Regions from separate parts of the Streptomyces sp. NPDC048211 genome, predicted to be linked through region 3. Evidence: riboswitches for the same ligand, from Rfam matches in the RefSeq annotation. Region 3 holds a riboswitch; each other region holds the start of a gene.
What was found. A riboswitch is a leader RNA that binds a small molecule or an ion and turns the genes downstream of it on or off. The one in region 3 is predicted to bind S-adenosylmethionine.
Positions count from the first base shown of each region.

Region 1: linked by a shared signal. The riboswitch ahead of ACGFZA_RS19275 (aminotransferase class V-fold PLP-dependent enzyme) and the one ahead of ACGFZA_RS11430 (hypothetical protein) in region 3 are both predicted to bind S-adenosylmethionine.
Region 2: linked by a shared signal. The riboswitch ahead of ACGFZA_RS21155 (putative leader peptide) and the one ahead of ACGFZA_RS11430 (hypothetical protein) in region 3 are both predicted to bind S-adenosylmethionine.
Region 4: linked by a shared signal. The riboswitch ahead of ACGFZA_RS21780 (putative leader peptide) and the one ahead of ACGFZA_RS11430 (hypothetical protein) in region 3 are both predicted to bind S-adenosylmethionine.

Region 1 is NZ_JBIDAD010000004.1:675,666-678,759, forward strand. It holds gene trpD (anthranilate phosphoribosyltransferase) at 62-1,126, shown strand; SAM riboswitch class IV at 1,217-1,334, shown strand; gene ACGFZA_RS19275 (aminotransferase class V-fold PLP-dependent enzyme) at 1,508-2,887, shown strand; gene ACGFZA_RS19280 (Lrp/AsnC ligand binding domain-containing protein) at 2,953-3,094, opposite strand, start outside.
Region 2 is NZ_JBIDAD010000005.1:342,054-345,147, reverse strand. It holds gene ACGFZA_RS21160 (LLM class flavin-dependent oxidoreductase) at 1-1,227, opposite strand, end outside; gene ACGFZA_RS21155 (putative leader peptide) at 1,301-1,417, opposite strand; SAM riboswitch class IV at 1,457-1,569, opposite strand; gene ACGFZA_RS21150 (sugar ABC transporter permease) at 1,851-3,094, opposite strand, start outside.
Region 3 is NZ_JBIDAD010000002.1:1,040,829-1,043,922, reverse strand. It holds gene ACGFZA_RS11435 (cytochrome P450) at 1-1,042, opposite strand, end outside; gene ACGFZA_RS11430 (hypothetical protein) at 1,291-1,704, opposite strand; SAM riboswitch class IV at 1,752-1,861, opposite strand; gene ACGFZA_RS11425 (phosphocholine-specific phospholipase C) at 2,024-3,094, opposite strand, start outside.
Region 4 is NZ_JBIDAD010000005.1:496,203-499,296, reverse strand. It holds gene ACGFZA_RS21790 (esterase-like activity of phytase family protein) at 1-951, shown strand, start outside; gene ACGFZA_RS21785 (N-acetylmuramoyl-L-alanine amidase) at 1,263-1,853, shown strand; SAM riboswitch class IV at 1,961-2,105, shown strand; gene ACGFZA_RS21780 (putative leader peptide) at 2,083-2,208, shown strand; gene ACGFZA_RS21775 (glutathione S-transferase C-terminal domain-containing protein) at 2,396-3,094, shown strand, end outside.

The sequences.
Region 1 (3,094 bases), on a different contig from region 3:
TCCCCGGGGCTCGATAGGGTGGTCACGTTCGTTTTATCGGCTGTGGACCCAGGAGTGGACCATGAACGTTGTGACCCCGGTCGGCGGCGACAGCGTGGCGGCCCGTTCCTGGCCCGGCGTGCTGACCCCCCTGCTGCGCGGCCAGGACCTGACCGCCGACGACACCGCCTGGGCGATGGACCGCATCATGAGCGGCGAGGCGACCGATGTGCAGATCGCCGGCTTCGCGGTGGCGCTGCGCGCCAAGGGCGAGACCGTCACGGAGGTCTCCGGACTGGTCCGTGCGATGTACGAGCACGCCACGACCATCCACGTGCCCGGCCGTACGGTCGACATCGTGGGCACCGGCGGGGACATGGCCAAGACGGTCAACATCTCCACCATGTCGGCGATCGTCGTCGCCGGGACCGGCGCCAAGGTCGTCAAGCACGGCAACCGCGCCTCGTCGTCGGCCAGCGGTTCCTCCGACGTCCTGGGCAAGCTCGGCGTCAACCTGGAACTGCCCCCGCAGCGGGTGGTGGAGGTGGCCGAGGAAGCGGGCATCACCTTCTGCTTCGCCGTGAAGTTCCACCCCGCCCTGCGGTACGCGGCGAAGGCCCGGTCCGAGCTCGGCGCGCCGACCACGTTCAACATCCTCGGGCCGCTCACCAACCCGGCCAAGGTGCGCTCGCAGGCGATCGGCGTCGCCGACCTGCGGATGGCGCCCATCGTCGCGGGCGTCCTCGCCGAGCGCGGCAACTCCTCCCTGGTCTTCCGGGGCGACGACGGCCTGGACGAGCTGACCACCACCGCGACCTCCCGCGTCTGGGTCGCCAGGGACGGCGTGGTGCGCGAGGAGGCCTTCGACCCGCGCGACGTCGGCATCGACCTGGTGCCGGTCGAGGCGCTGCGGGGCGCCGACGCCTCGTACAACGCCGATGTGGCCCGCCGGCTGCTCGCCGGCGAGACGGGCCCCGTACGGGACGCGGTGCTGCTCAACTCGGCGGCGGCGCTCGTCGCCCTGGACCCGGGGGAGGGCACGCTCGTCGAGCAGCTCACCGCGGGGATGGCCAAGGCCGCCGAGTCCATCGACTCGGGCGCGGCAGGCCGGGCGCTGGAGAGATGGGTCGTGGCCAGCAACGCCTGAGGGGCCGGCGTACGGAATGTGAGGCAGGGCGCAGTCCAGATCATGGACTGCGCCTTGCGCGTTCCGCTCCGTATGGCAAGATGCTGCGCAGGTCATGAGTGACAGCGACTACGGCCCCGGCCCGCTGTCCGGCAACCCTCCGTCCGTGGCGGGGTGCCCCGGGTGAAGACCAGGCCGCAGGCAGCGAGGTCTGCGGCAAGCGCGGACCCCTCGACATCGTGAGATGTCCACCCGTGGGGTCCTGGTCCTCAGGGAGCCTCTTGTGAGCACGCGAATGCGATAGGGCTTTTCGGCCCTACTCCGCACACCCTCTTTCTTCCCTCCGTGCTGCCGCGTACCCGCAGGCACGCGGAATTCGCCTGCCTGTTACGGGAGTTCGTCATGTCTGTCTTCACCGCTGCCGCCGACCAGTCCCTTTGTGCCCCTCTGCCCGTTCTGGGCAAGGATGTGACGGTTCCGCTGGTCACCGGCGGTGAGGTCACCTACGCCGCGCTGGACTACGCCGCCAGCGCTCCGGCCCTGCAGCGGGTGTGGGACGACGTGGCCGCGTACGCGCCGTACTACGGCAGCGTCCACCGCGGCGCCGGCTACCTCTCGCAGCTCTCCACGGACCTCTTCGAGGCCAGCCGCGTGACCGTCGCGGAGTTCCTCGGCTGCCGCGCCGAGGACCAGGTGATCTTCACCCGGTCCACCACCGACTCGCTCAACCTGCTCGCCGCCGCGCTGCCCGCCGACTGCCAGGTGTTCGTCTTCGAGACCGAGCACCACGCCTCGCTGCTGCCCTGGCGCGACGCCCGCGTGACCTACCTGAACGCCCCCCGCACCCCGGACGAGGCCGTGGCGACGCTGGAGCGGGCCCTCGCCGGCCGCGACCCCTACGGCCCCGCGCTGGTCTGCGTCACCGGCGCCTCCAACGTCACCGGCGAACTGTGGCCGGTCAAGGAGCTCGCCGCCGCCGCGCACGCCCACGGCGCCCGGATCGTGCTGGACGCCGCCCAGCTCGCCCCGCACCACCCCGTCGACATCGCCGAGCTGGACGTCGACTGGGTCGCCTTCTCCGGCCACAAGCTGTACGCGCCGTTCGGCTCGGGCGTCCTCGCCGGCCGCTCCGACTGGCTGCGCGACGCCGAGCCCTACCTGGCCGGGGGCGGTGCCTCCCGTACAGTCGCCCGGCGCGCCGACGGCGGAGTGGATGTCGCGTGGCACACCACCGCGGCCCGCCACGAGGCCGGTTCCCCCAACGTCATCGGCGTATACTCCATCGCCTCCGCCTGCAAGGCGCTCACCGAGGCCGGATTCGACAGCCTGGTGGCCCGGGAGCAGCAGCTCGTCACCGCGGTCCGCGCGGGACTCGCCGAGGTCCCCCAGGTCAAGGTGCTCTCGCTGTTCGGCGACGACGCCCCGCGCGTCGGCGTGATCTCCTTCGTGGTGGAGGGCTGGAACAGCTCGCACTTCGCCGCGGCGCTCTCCGCCGAGTACGGCATCGGCGTGCGCGACGGACTCTTCTGCGCCCACCCCCTCGTGCGCACCCTGCTCGGCAGCGACCCGCAGGACGTCGGGGAGTGCGGCGCGCCGGAGGCGGAGCCGGGCCAGAAGTCCCTCAACGCGATCCGGGTCAGCTTCGGCGCCGGTACGCCGGACGAGCACATCGAGCGCTTCCTGCGGGCGGTCAGGGAACTCGTGAGCGAGGGCGCCCAGTGGAAGTACCGCACCGAGGACGGCCGTTGCGTCCCGGACCGGGGTACCGCCACCCAGGTCTGAGGTCCCTCAGCGGATGAGGCCGGGTACGGACAGCTGTCCGTACCCGGCCTCATCCGCTGACGTGGCTACGCGTCCAGGCCGATCGCGAAGGCCGCCTCCAGGTCGTGCTGCGAGTACGTACGGAACGCCACGTGGGTGTCGGTTCCCTCGACGCCGGGGATCTTGCTGATCCGGCCGGGGATGACATCGGCGAGGTCGTCGTGCCTG
Region 2 (3,094 bases), on a different contig from region 3:
GACGGTGGCGTAGCGGTTGGCGGGGCGGGCGAGTCCGAGCAGCCCGCGCAGGGTGTCGGCCTCGTAGGCGCTCCGGAAGGCGCCGCGGCGCTGGAGCTCGGGCACGAGTCCTCGGGTGATGGCCGGGAGGTCGTGGGCGATCGCTGCGGGGCGCAGCCGGAAGCCGGAGAGCCCGTCCCGCTGCCAGTCCAGGAGCAGGTCCGCCAGTTGGGCGGGCGTGCCGGTGAACACCTTCGCGTCACTGGTGTACGCAGAGCCCGCGAGGTGGTCCAGGCGGTCCCGGCGTGCCGTCGCGGCCGCGGGGTCGTCGTCGAGGAAGACCACGAGGTCCCCGAAGACGTGCAGGGGATCCGCCGCCCGGCCCGCTGCGGCCTGTTCGGTGCGGATCTCGTCGATGATGGTGCGGACCTGCCCGGCGTCGTGCGGGGTGATGTAGCCGATGTCCGTGGAACGGGCCACGAGTTGGAAGGGCACGCGTTGGTGCGCCAGCGCGCTGACGACCGGCTGGCCCTGCGGGGGCCGGGGGGTGATCGAGGGGCCCTTGACGCTGAAGTGCGCTCCCTCGAAGTCGATGTAGTGCAGCTTGTCGCGGTCGATGAAGCGGCCGGTGGCGACGTCGCGGATCTCCGCGTCGTCCTCCCAGCTGTCCCAGAGGCGACGTACCGCCTCGACGTAGTCGGCGGCCTCCTCGAAGAGTTCGGCGGTCAGGTCGCGTACGGCCGGGGTGTCCAGGTCCTCGACGCGGAAGCGCGGAAACGTCCGGCGGCCGAAGTGGGCCGCTTCGTGGCTCCGGGCCGACACCTGGACCCGCAGACCGGCCCGGCCGGTGCTCACGTAGTCGAGGGTGGCGATCGCCTTGGAGATGTGGAAGGGCTCGGTGTGCGTGGTGATCACGGTGGGGACGAGTCCGATGTGCCGGGTCAGCGGGGCCACTCGGGCGGCGATGAGTACCGCGTCGAGGCGCCCGCGCTCCTGGTCGGTACGTCCGTCCGGCTCCGTGAACCGCGAGGACTGGAGGCCGAGCGCGTCCTCGATCGTCACGAAGTCGATCAGGCCGCGTTCGGCCTCCTGGACGGTGTCGGTCCAGTAGGCGGCGGTGAGCAGTTCTCCGGGACGGGCCTCCGGCTCGCGCCATGCGGCGGGGTGCCAGCCCGCGCCGTTGAGGGCGACGGCTAGGTGGAGCGGGGACGTGGACAGGGGAGGGTGCGGCAATGACGATGCGGACACGAAAGGGTGCCTTCCTGATCGACCGTGGGTGATCGCCGGGCCTCGTCGGGAGGTTCGGCGTCGCGGGTACGGGTCAGGAACAACAGAGCGCGCCGGCCACGCGCTGGAGGTCGATGTGCGGCCGGGAGTACAGATGAACGCGGCGGCGCGGGGCGAGCACCCTGACGAACGGGTGGGACACCGGTGGCATGACCGTGGCCTCCGCTCTTCCGGCTCGGCGGGCCCGGGGGCCTCGCGCTTGCGGAACCCGGACGGGCCCCGCCTGGTCGTCACCTGGAGCACCCCGCCGCGCAGGAGGGTTGCCGGTCAGCAAGCCAGGGCTTGTCGCTGACACTCATGACCTGTCCGGAACGCTACGCGTGCCGACAGCGCCACGCAATGCCCCGGTAGATCATGGTCGCGCACACACGGGTCGTGCGGGCACTGCCATGGCGCAGAACAACGCGACCGCGCGCTCTGTTCCCCGGCACGGAACGGCACTTGCGGGACGCGCACGCGTACTGATCTTGCGCGCTCTGTTCCCCGGCACGGGACAGCACTCGTGGAGCGCGCACGCGTACTGATCTTGCGCGCTCTGTTCCCCGGCACGGGACAGCACTCGTGGGGCCTCGCACGCGTACGGATCACGCACGCCCCGCGGCCTTCTGGCTCCTGCGGGACAGCGAGTCGACGACCACGGCCGCCAGCAGAACCGCTCCCGTGATCATGAACTGGACCGCGTTGCTCACCCCCATGATGTTCATCCCGGACTGGATGGACCCGATCACCAGGGCTCCGAGCAGGGCCGACCAGACGGAACCCCGCCCGCCGAACAGGCTCGTGCCGCCGATCACGGCGGCCGCGATGACGTTCATCAGCAGGTTGCCGCCGCCCGAGGTCTGGCTCGCCGACTGGATCTGCCCGGCGAGGAAGAGGCCTCCGACGCCCGCCATGGTGCCGGCGATCGAGAAGACGGACATCCGGACGAAGGGCACACTGATGCCGGCCCGCCGCGCACCCTCGGAGTTGCCGCCGACCGCGAAGACCTTGCGTCCGTACGTGGTGCGGCGCAGCACGAAGTCCAGGACCACCAGCACGATCAGGAAGATCAGGAGGGCCAGCGGGAGGCCCTGGTACCGGTTGAGGATGTACGCGGTGACGAAGGCGATGGCGGCGATGACGACCGCGCGCAGCAGGATCTCGGCGACCGGGCGGGACGGCACTCTGGCGGCCCTGCGGCGGGCCGCGTCCAGGAGGGAGGCGGTCAGGAACAGTCCGACCCCGACGGCCGCGGTCGCGTAGGCGGCGGCCGGGCTGTGGTAGATGGTCGAGTAGATCTCGGCGACGACGCTGTCGGCGGGGATGTTGACCGTTCCGTCGGCGCCCAGCACCTGGAGCATCAGTCCGTTCCAGGCGAGGTTGCCGGCCAGGGTGACGACGAAGGCGGGTACTCCGACCTTCGCGAAGAAGAAGCCCTGGATGAGGCCGACGGCCGCTCCGCCCAGCACGGCGATCAGGAGTGCCAGCCATTCGTTCATGCCGTTCAGGACGTTGAGCACGGCGAAGATCGCGGCACACAGACCGCTGACGGACCCGACCGACAGGTCGATCTCGCCGAGGAGCAGTACGAAGACGATGCCGACGGCGATCATGCCGGTGCCGACGATCTGCTGGCTGAGGTCGGAGAGGTTCTGCGCCGAGAGGAACGTACTGTTCAGACTGCCGAACACCGTCCAGATGATGATGACGGCGACGATGACGGGCAGGGAGCCCAGTTCACCGCTGCGCGTCTTGCGCCAGAACTCCCCGGCGTACCCGCGGATGCCCTCCTCGCGGACGAGCAGGCGGGTGTCGACGGCGGGCATGGCGTCGTGCGCCGGTTCCTGGG
Region 3 (3,094 bases):
CGGTGCCGGACAGGGTCTGGCGGACCAGCGGATCGGTGTTGGCGGCGCCGAGCCCGAGCAGCAGCATGTCCCCGGCCTTGATGTTCTGACCGCCGAGCCGAGTGTCCCGGACGGCCCAGCGTCCGGCGAGGATCTGGGTGGGCGTGTCCTCCCAGAGGACCTCGTTCATGGCATCGCCGATGCTGCGCCGGCCACGGGCCATGGAGTCGGCGAACTCGTCCTCCGTGAGCATCAGCCGCACGGAGTTGCTGATCCAGTCGGCGGTGGTGAGGTGCCCGGCGGCCGTGACGGCCATCAGATCCAGCATGTACTCCTCGTCGGTGAACGCCTCGGGGAAGGCGAGCATGCGGGAGGTCACGTCGTCCCCGGGTGCGGCCCGCTTCGCGGCCACCAGCCGGGCCATGTGTTCCCCGAACCGCAGATGGGCGCTCTGCGCGTCCGGTCCGCCGTCGGCGAGGTCCTTCAGCACCCGCGCGATGTCGGCCCCTTCGTCGTCGGGGAAGCCGACCAGCCGGGCGAGGACGAGGACGGGGAGTGGCTCGCAGAAGTCGGCGACGAGGTCGGCCGTGCCGCGGCTGCACACCTCGTCGACGAGCCGGTCCGCCAGTTGCTCGCAGTGCCTGCGGATCGCATGCGGATCGGCGCCTTCGAGGGCCGGTCCGACCATGCGGACGTGCCGCCGGTGCTCCTCGCCCGCGCTGAAGTAGATCGACGGCAGGGGGCGCCCCACCATGGGCAGCAGCGGCCAGTCCTCGGGTATGTGCGGCCACTGGTTCCACAGGCCGACATCGCGCGGGAACAACTGCCCGTCGCTGGTGACCTGATGGAGCTCGCGGTAGCCGATGACCAGCCAGGCGGGGAACCCGCCCGGGAGTTCCACCGGGACGACGGGCCCGTGATCGCTGCGCATGGCCCGGTAGACGGCCTGGGGGTCGGCCTGGAATTCGGGCCCGTCGAGCGGCACGGCCCCGGCGTGAGCCGGACAGCCGGGAGGCGGAGGAGGAGACGTCGGCGCGGGCTCGGCGGAAGATGGGCGCGTCATGAGTCCTGACTCCTGTGGCGACAGCTGCAAGCGTCACGATCATGCGATCAACGCATGGCCACTATAAGGATTTTATGTGACGCCGGAACTGTCAACAGCGGTCAATCCCACACCCTGAGCGTAACAACAGGTCGACATCTCACCGCAATTGCCGACCATCGCGATCTACTGCCCCTGTACGGTGCCGCCTTGGCGCAGGCCCTCGCCCCGTGCCCGGCTCGCCTCGCCTCGCGCAGATCCTCGCCCTCTTACTGACCCTCCTCGCACAGATCCCCGCCCTGGAGGGCGACGTTGACCAGTCCGGCACCCTTGCCGCCGGCGAGTCCGCCACCGACGCCACCTCCGCGTTCGCCCTCCACGAGCGTCAGGGCATGCCAGCGCGCCAGCCAGTACACCCGCCCGCGGTGAGCGGCGAGGGACTCCCGCAGCGCGCGAGGGGCGTGCGTCCACACCGAGGGAAGGTCACCCGCGTAGTCGAAGGCGGGCCGCAGCCCGACCCATCCGTCGTCGCCGACGTCACCGGAGGTGAGCAGGACCTCGACGGCCTGCCCCGGCTCCTGGCGGCACTTCTTGGCGTGGATCCAGTGCACGCGGTGGCCCGCGGCGTAGCGGGAGCAGGCGTCGCTCCGCACGGAGTCGTTCTGAGCGAGATGACGCAGCACGGTGAGGTTCGCCTTCCGGGGTGAGGACCCCGAGTGCCCTGCACCGCGGTCCGCTGTTCCCCGCACCCTGCGCACGGGGCAGGTCGTCACCCGGAGCACCCGCAGCGGAGCGGGGTGCCGTCCAGCAAGCCGGGGCTGTGCGCTGGAACTCATGACCCACCCACGACTCTAACCCACGCAAACGGCACGACCCGACGAGTGGTCAGGGGCACGCGGCACCCCGTACCGGACACCACACGCCGCCGGACCTCCCGCCGGCCCTCCCCCGACCCCCGGGGCCCTCCCCTCCCGATCGTGCCGGGGAGAGGCCCCGGGGCACTCACCCGGTGACGAGACCGGGGTCGCTGGAACCGGCCCGGCCGGTCTCGACGTGCCCGGCGAAGCGCCGCAGGAAGGTGGCGTCCACGTCGGAGATGACGGTGACGTCGTACCAGCTCTTGCTCCCCCGCAGGTCAAGCGCGTGTGTCACGGTCGCGCCGGCGCCGACCGCGAAGGTCTGCACCCCTCCCCCGTACGCGGCGGCGCTGCGTACGGTCAGCCGCACGGTCGCGGCGCCCCCATTGACGAAGGTCAGTTCCAGCCCGCCGGAAACGGCATCATGACGGGCCGTCACCTCCGGACCGGCCACCTTCCCGCCGGCCCGGAAGGTGCGCAGGAAGCCGTTGGGGCCATGGACGGTGAGGTCGGTCACGCCCTTGGAATAGGCGGTGTTCCAGCTGTCCGAGAGCGACTTGCCCGCCTCGGTCGTGTAGGTCCAGGGTCCGTCGGTGCGGTTGGCGGAGGTCACCAGGAACTGTGCCCCGGCGGCGGCGCCGGCGCTGAAGGTGAGGCGGTACTTGCCGGTGGCCGTATCGGCGGCGCCGTCGACGAAGGGCGCGTAGCGCAGCGGCCGGGTGGGCCGGGCCCCCTTTTCCTGCTTGGGCACGGTGCCGGTGGCGGGCGGCGCGGGAACGTAGTCCGGGTGCCGGAGGCGGTCCGGAGGCTCGTAGGCGTCGGTCGAGGGCAACGAGACGTCCGAGGTGTCCGTACGGCCGAAGTCGAAGGCCGAGGTGAGATCACCGCAGATGGCGCGCCGCCAGGGCGAGATGTTGGGCTCGTGCACACCGAAGCGCTGCTCCATGAAGCGGATCACGGAGGTGTGGTCGAAGACCTCGGAACAGGCGAACCCTCCCGTGCTCCACGGGGAGACCACGAGCATGGGCACTCGCTGACCGAGCCCGTACGGCCCGGCGGCGTACCGGATGTCACCGGGGAAGTAGTCGGCGGAGGTGTCCACGGTGGACAGTCCCTGCGCGGCCCCCGACGGTACGAAGGGCGGCACGATGTGATCGAAGAAGCCGTCGTTCTCGTCGTACGTGATGAAGAGGGCGGTCCGGCCCCAGACCTCGGG
Region 4 (3,094 bases), on a different contig from region 3:
GTCCTGCGCTCCATCCCGCTGACCACCCGTACCGGCGCGCCCGTCACCGGTCTGTCGAACCAGGAGGGGCGGGACGAGGCCCCGTACTCCTACGATGCGAGCACTCCGCTCGCGTACAACCCGAACGGTCTGGACACGGAAGGCATCGTCCGCGCCCAGGACGGGACGTTCTGGCTGGTCGACGAGTACGGTCCGTCGCTGGTGCACGTGTCCGGCAACGGCCGGGTGCTGGCTCGTTACGTCCCCGAGGGCCTGAACCTCACGGGCGCGGACTACCCCGTCGTGGAGGCGCTGCCCGGAATTCTGCTCCACCGGAAGGTCAACCGCGGATTCGAGGGCCTGGCGCTGCTGCCGGGCGGCGATCTGGTGCTCGCCGTCCAGAGCCCGCTGTCGCTGCCCGACCAGGACGCGGGAGAGGCCTCGCGCAATGTGCGGTTGCTGCGGTTCTCCACGAAGAAGCGCGCGGTGACGGCGGAGTACGCCTACCGCTTCGACGCGGTGGACGTCGTGGACCCCGGTGAGGACGACACGTCCGAGCTGAAGATCTCCTCGGTCGTCGCGATCGGCGGCAACGATCTCCTGGTCGAGGAGCGCACCGACCGGGCGGCCCGGCTGCACCGGGTCACGCTCCCCCGTGGCGCGGGCATCCTGGGCTCCCGCTGGGACGTGCCATCGGCTGCGCCCTCGTACGAGGAACTGGTGGACCCGGCAGTCTCGGGCGTCCCGGTCCTGCGCAAGAGTCTCGTCGTCGACCTGGGCACGGTCCCGGGCGTGCCCGGAAAGATCGAGGGCGTGGCGGTGACCGGGCGGGACACGCTCGCCCTGATCAACGACAACGACTTCGGGATGACCGACGGGGCGGGCGCGTTCGACGCGGACGGCCGGCTGGTCGGCTCGGGCATCGGGACGTCCGTGACGCTCCTGAAGCTGCCGCGCCCGCTCACCCACTGACGGGCGGACGCTCCCGGGCCGCCGTGCGCCATCGCCCGGCGGTCCGGGCGCAGGACCCGTATCCTCCTCAACTCACTCCGCCTCAGCTCGATTTCGGGCTGACGCCGTCTTCCGCCACTCGCCCGGCGCCCGTACGGTGGGGCGCGCACTCCGCTCGGTCGTACATCGGACGTCACCTCCCGGTCACCGGACGCGAGGGAGTCACGGGATGCCGGGGATTCGGGTACCGGCATCCCGCGCGATGCCGCAGGGCTGCGTGAGGTCCGTTCCGGAGCGTCCCGCTGCCCCCTCCCCCACACTCAGGAGTACGCATGGACCGCAGAAGGATCCTTCAGGGCGCGGCGGCGACGGCTGCGGCGGCCCTGCTGCCCGCCTCCGTCCGCGCCACCGCGGCGACGGCCGGCACGACGGACTACCCGGCCGCCCACTGGGTTCCGGCTTCGACGTCCAACTACACCGTCTCGACGCGGCCTTCGGCATATCCGGTGCAGTACGTGATCATCCATGTCACCCAGGAGACCTTCTCGGACGCCGTGGCGATCTTCCAGAATCCGGCGAAACAGGTGTCCGCGCACTACGTGGTGCGCTCGGCGGACGGGTACATCGACCAGTGCGTGCGGGAGAAGGACATCGCCTGGCACGCGGGGAACTGGGACTACAACACCCGCAGCATCGGCATCGAGCACGAGGGCTATGTGGACCAGCCCTCGTACTTCACCGACGCCATGTACGAGAAGTCGGCGCTGCTGACCGCCTCGGTGTGCGACCGCTACGGCATCCCCAAGGACCGCGCGCACATCCTCGGCCATGTACAGGTCCCCGGCACGGATCACACGGATCCGGGTCCGCACTGGGACTGGGTCCGCTACATCCGTCTGGTCAACCTGCTGGGCGCGGGCTGAGCCGGGGCCCGGCCCGAGGGGAGTCCCGGCGCCCGGTGACCATCAGGCGAGACGGCTCGTCCCGCCTTCTTGACGGCGCCTCCGGGCGCACCGAAACTGACGTGGACGGTCACGATTGTCAGCGCTGCCCGGGCGGGATCTCCCGTTCGTGCGGTCATCGGCCCCGGCCCGCTGACAGGCAACCCTTCCACCGCGATGGGGTGCCCCGGGTGACGACCGGGTCCTGTTGGTGCGACAGGGCAAGCGCGGTCTCGCGTCTCGCGAGCCCCGATGGCGGGACCGGTGGGAATTGCCCAGGAACGGCTTGACGAGGCGCTTGCACATCGATCTCCTGCGCGTCTCCAGCGCTTACTAGTCCGCGCCCCGGACCCGTCCCGGTCCGGTCTGCCGGACTCCTCGTCCCGGCGTGATCGCACCGGGCCCCGACGGGTCCTCCCGGTCCGGACCGGTACGCAGGCGCACTCGTTCCGTATCCGGCCGCCGGTGCCCACAAGGCGGCGGTGGCTTCGTCGTTCCCCTCAGGGATCCCCATAGGGAGAGTCATGCCCGAGACAGCTTCGCGCGGTTCCAGTACAGGCAGCTCGCCGAAGTACGGCACCGCTTCGTCCGCCTCCGCTTCCCGCGCCGCAGGCCTGCGCCCCTCGTCGGGCGTTCCGTCCCCCCGCTTCCACAGCCGGATCGGCGTCGGCCTCGCCGGCGGCTTCTATCCGGCGCCGCACCGCTATGAACTGTTCCTGTCGGCGAGCTGTCCGCGTTCGCTGCGCATCTCCATCACACTCGGCCTCCTCGGCGTGAAGGACTCGGTCGCCACCACGCTCCTGACCCACCCGGCAGGGACCCCCGAGGGCTTCGCCTCGCTGCGCAGGGCGTACGAGGCCACGGTGCTCCACTACGACGGACCGCTGACGGCTCCCGCGCTGTGCGACCGCTGGAGCGGCCGCATCGTCAGCAACCACACGCCCGACATCCTCCGCGACCTCGCGGGGCTGCTGTCCGGGCACGACGAGGCGCGCCCTTCCGCACTCCACCCGCCGTCGCTCGCGGCGGACATCGAAAGCCTGCGCGATCTGCTGGAGCGGAACGTGACACCGTCCGCCGCGGCAGCGGAACGGACGGCGGCGCTCGACCTGATGGAGCGCCATCTCTCCTTGCAGCCGTATGCGTTGGGTGCGGAGCTGACGGCCGCCGACGTGGACCTGTGGGTAGCGCTCGTCCATCCGGGCACGGCCGGTTCCCTGTCC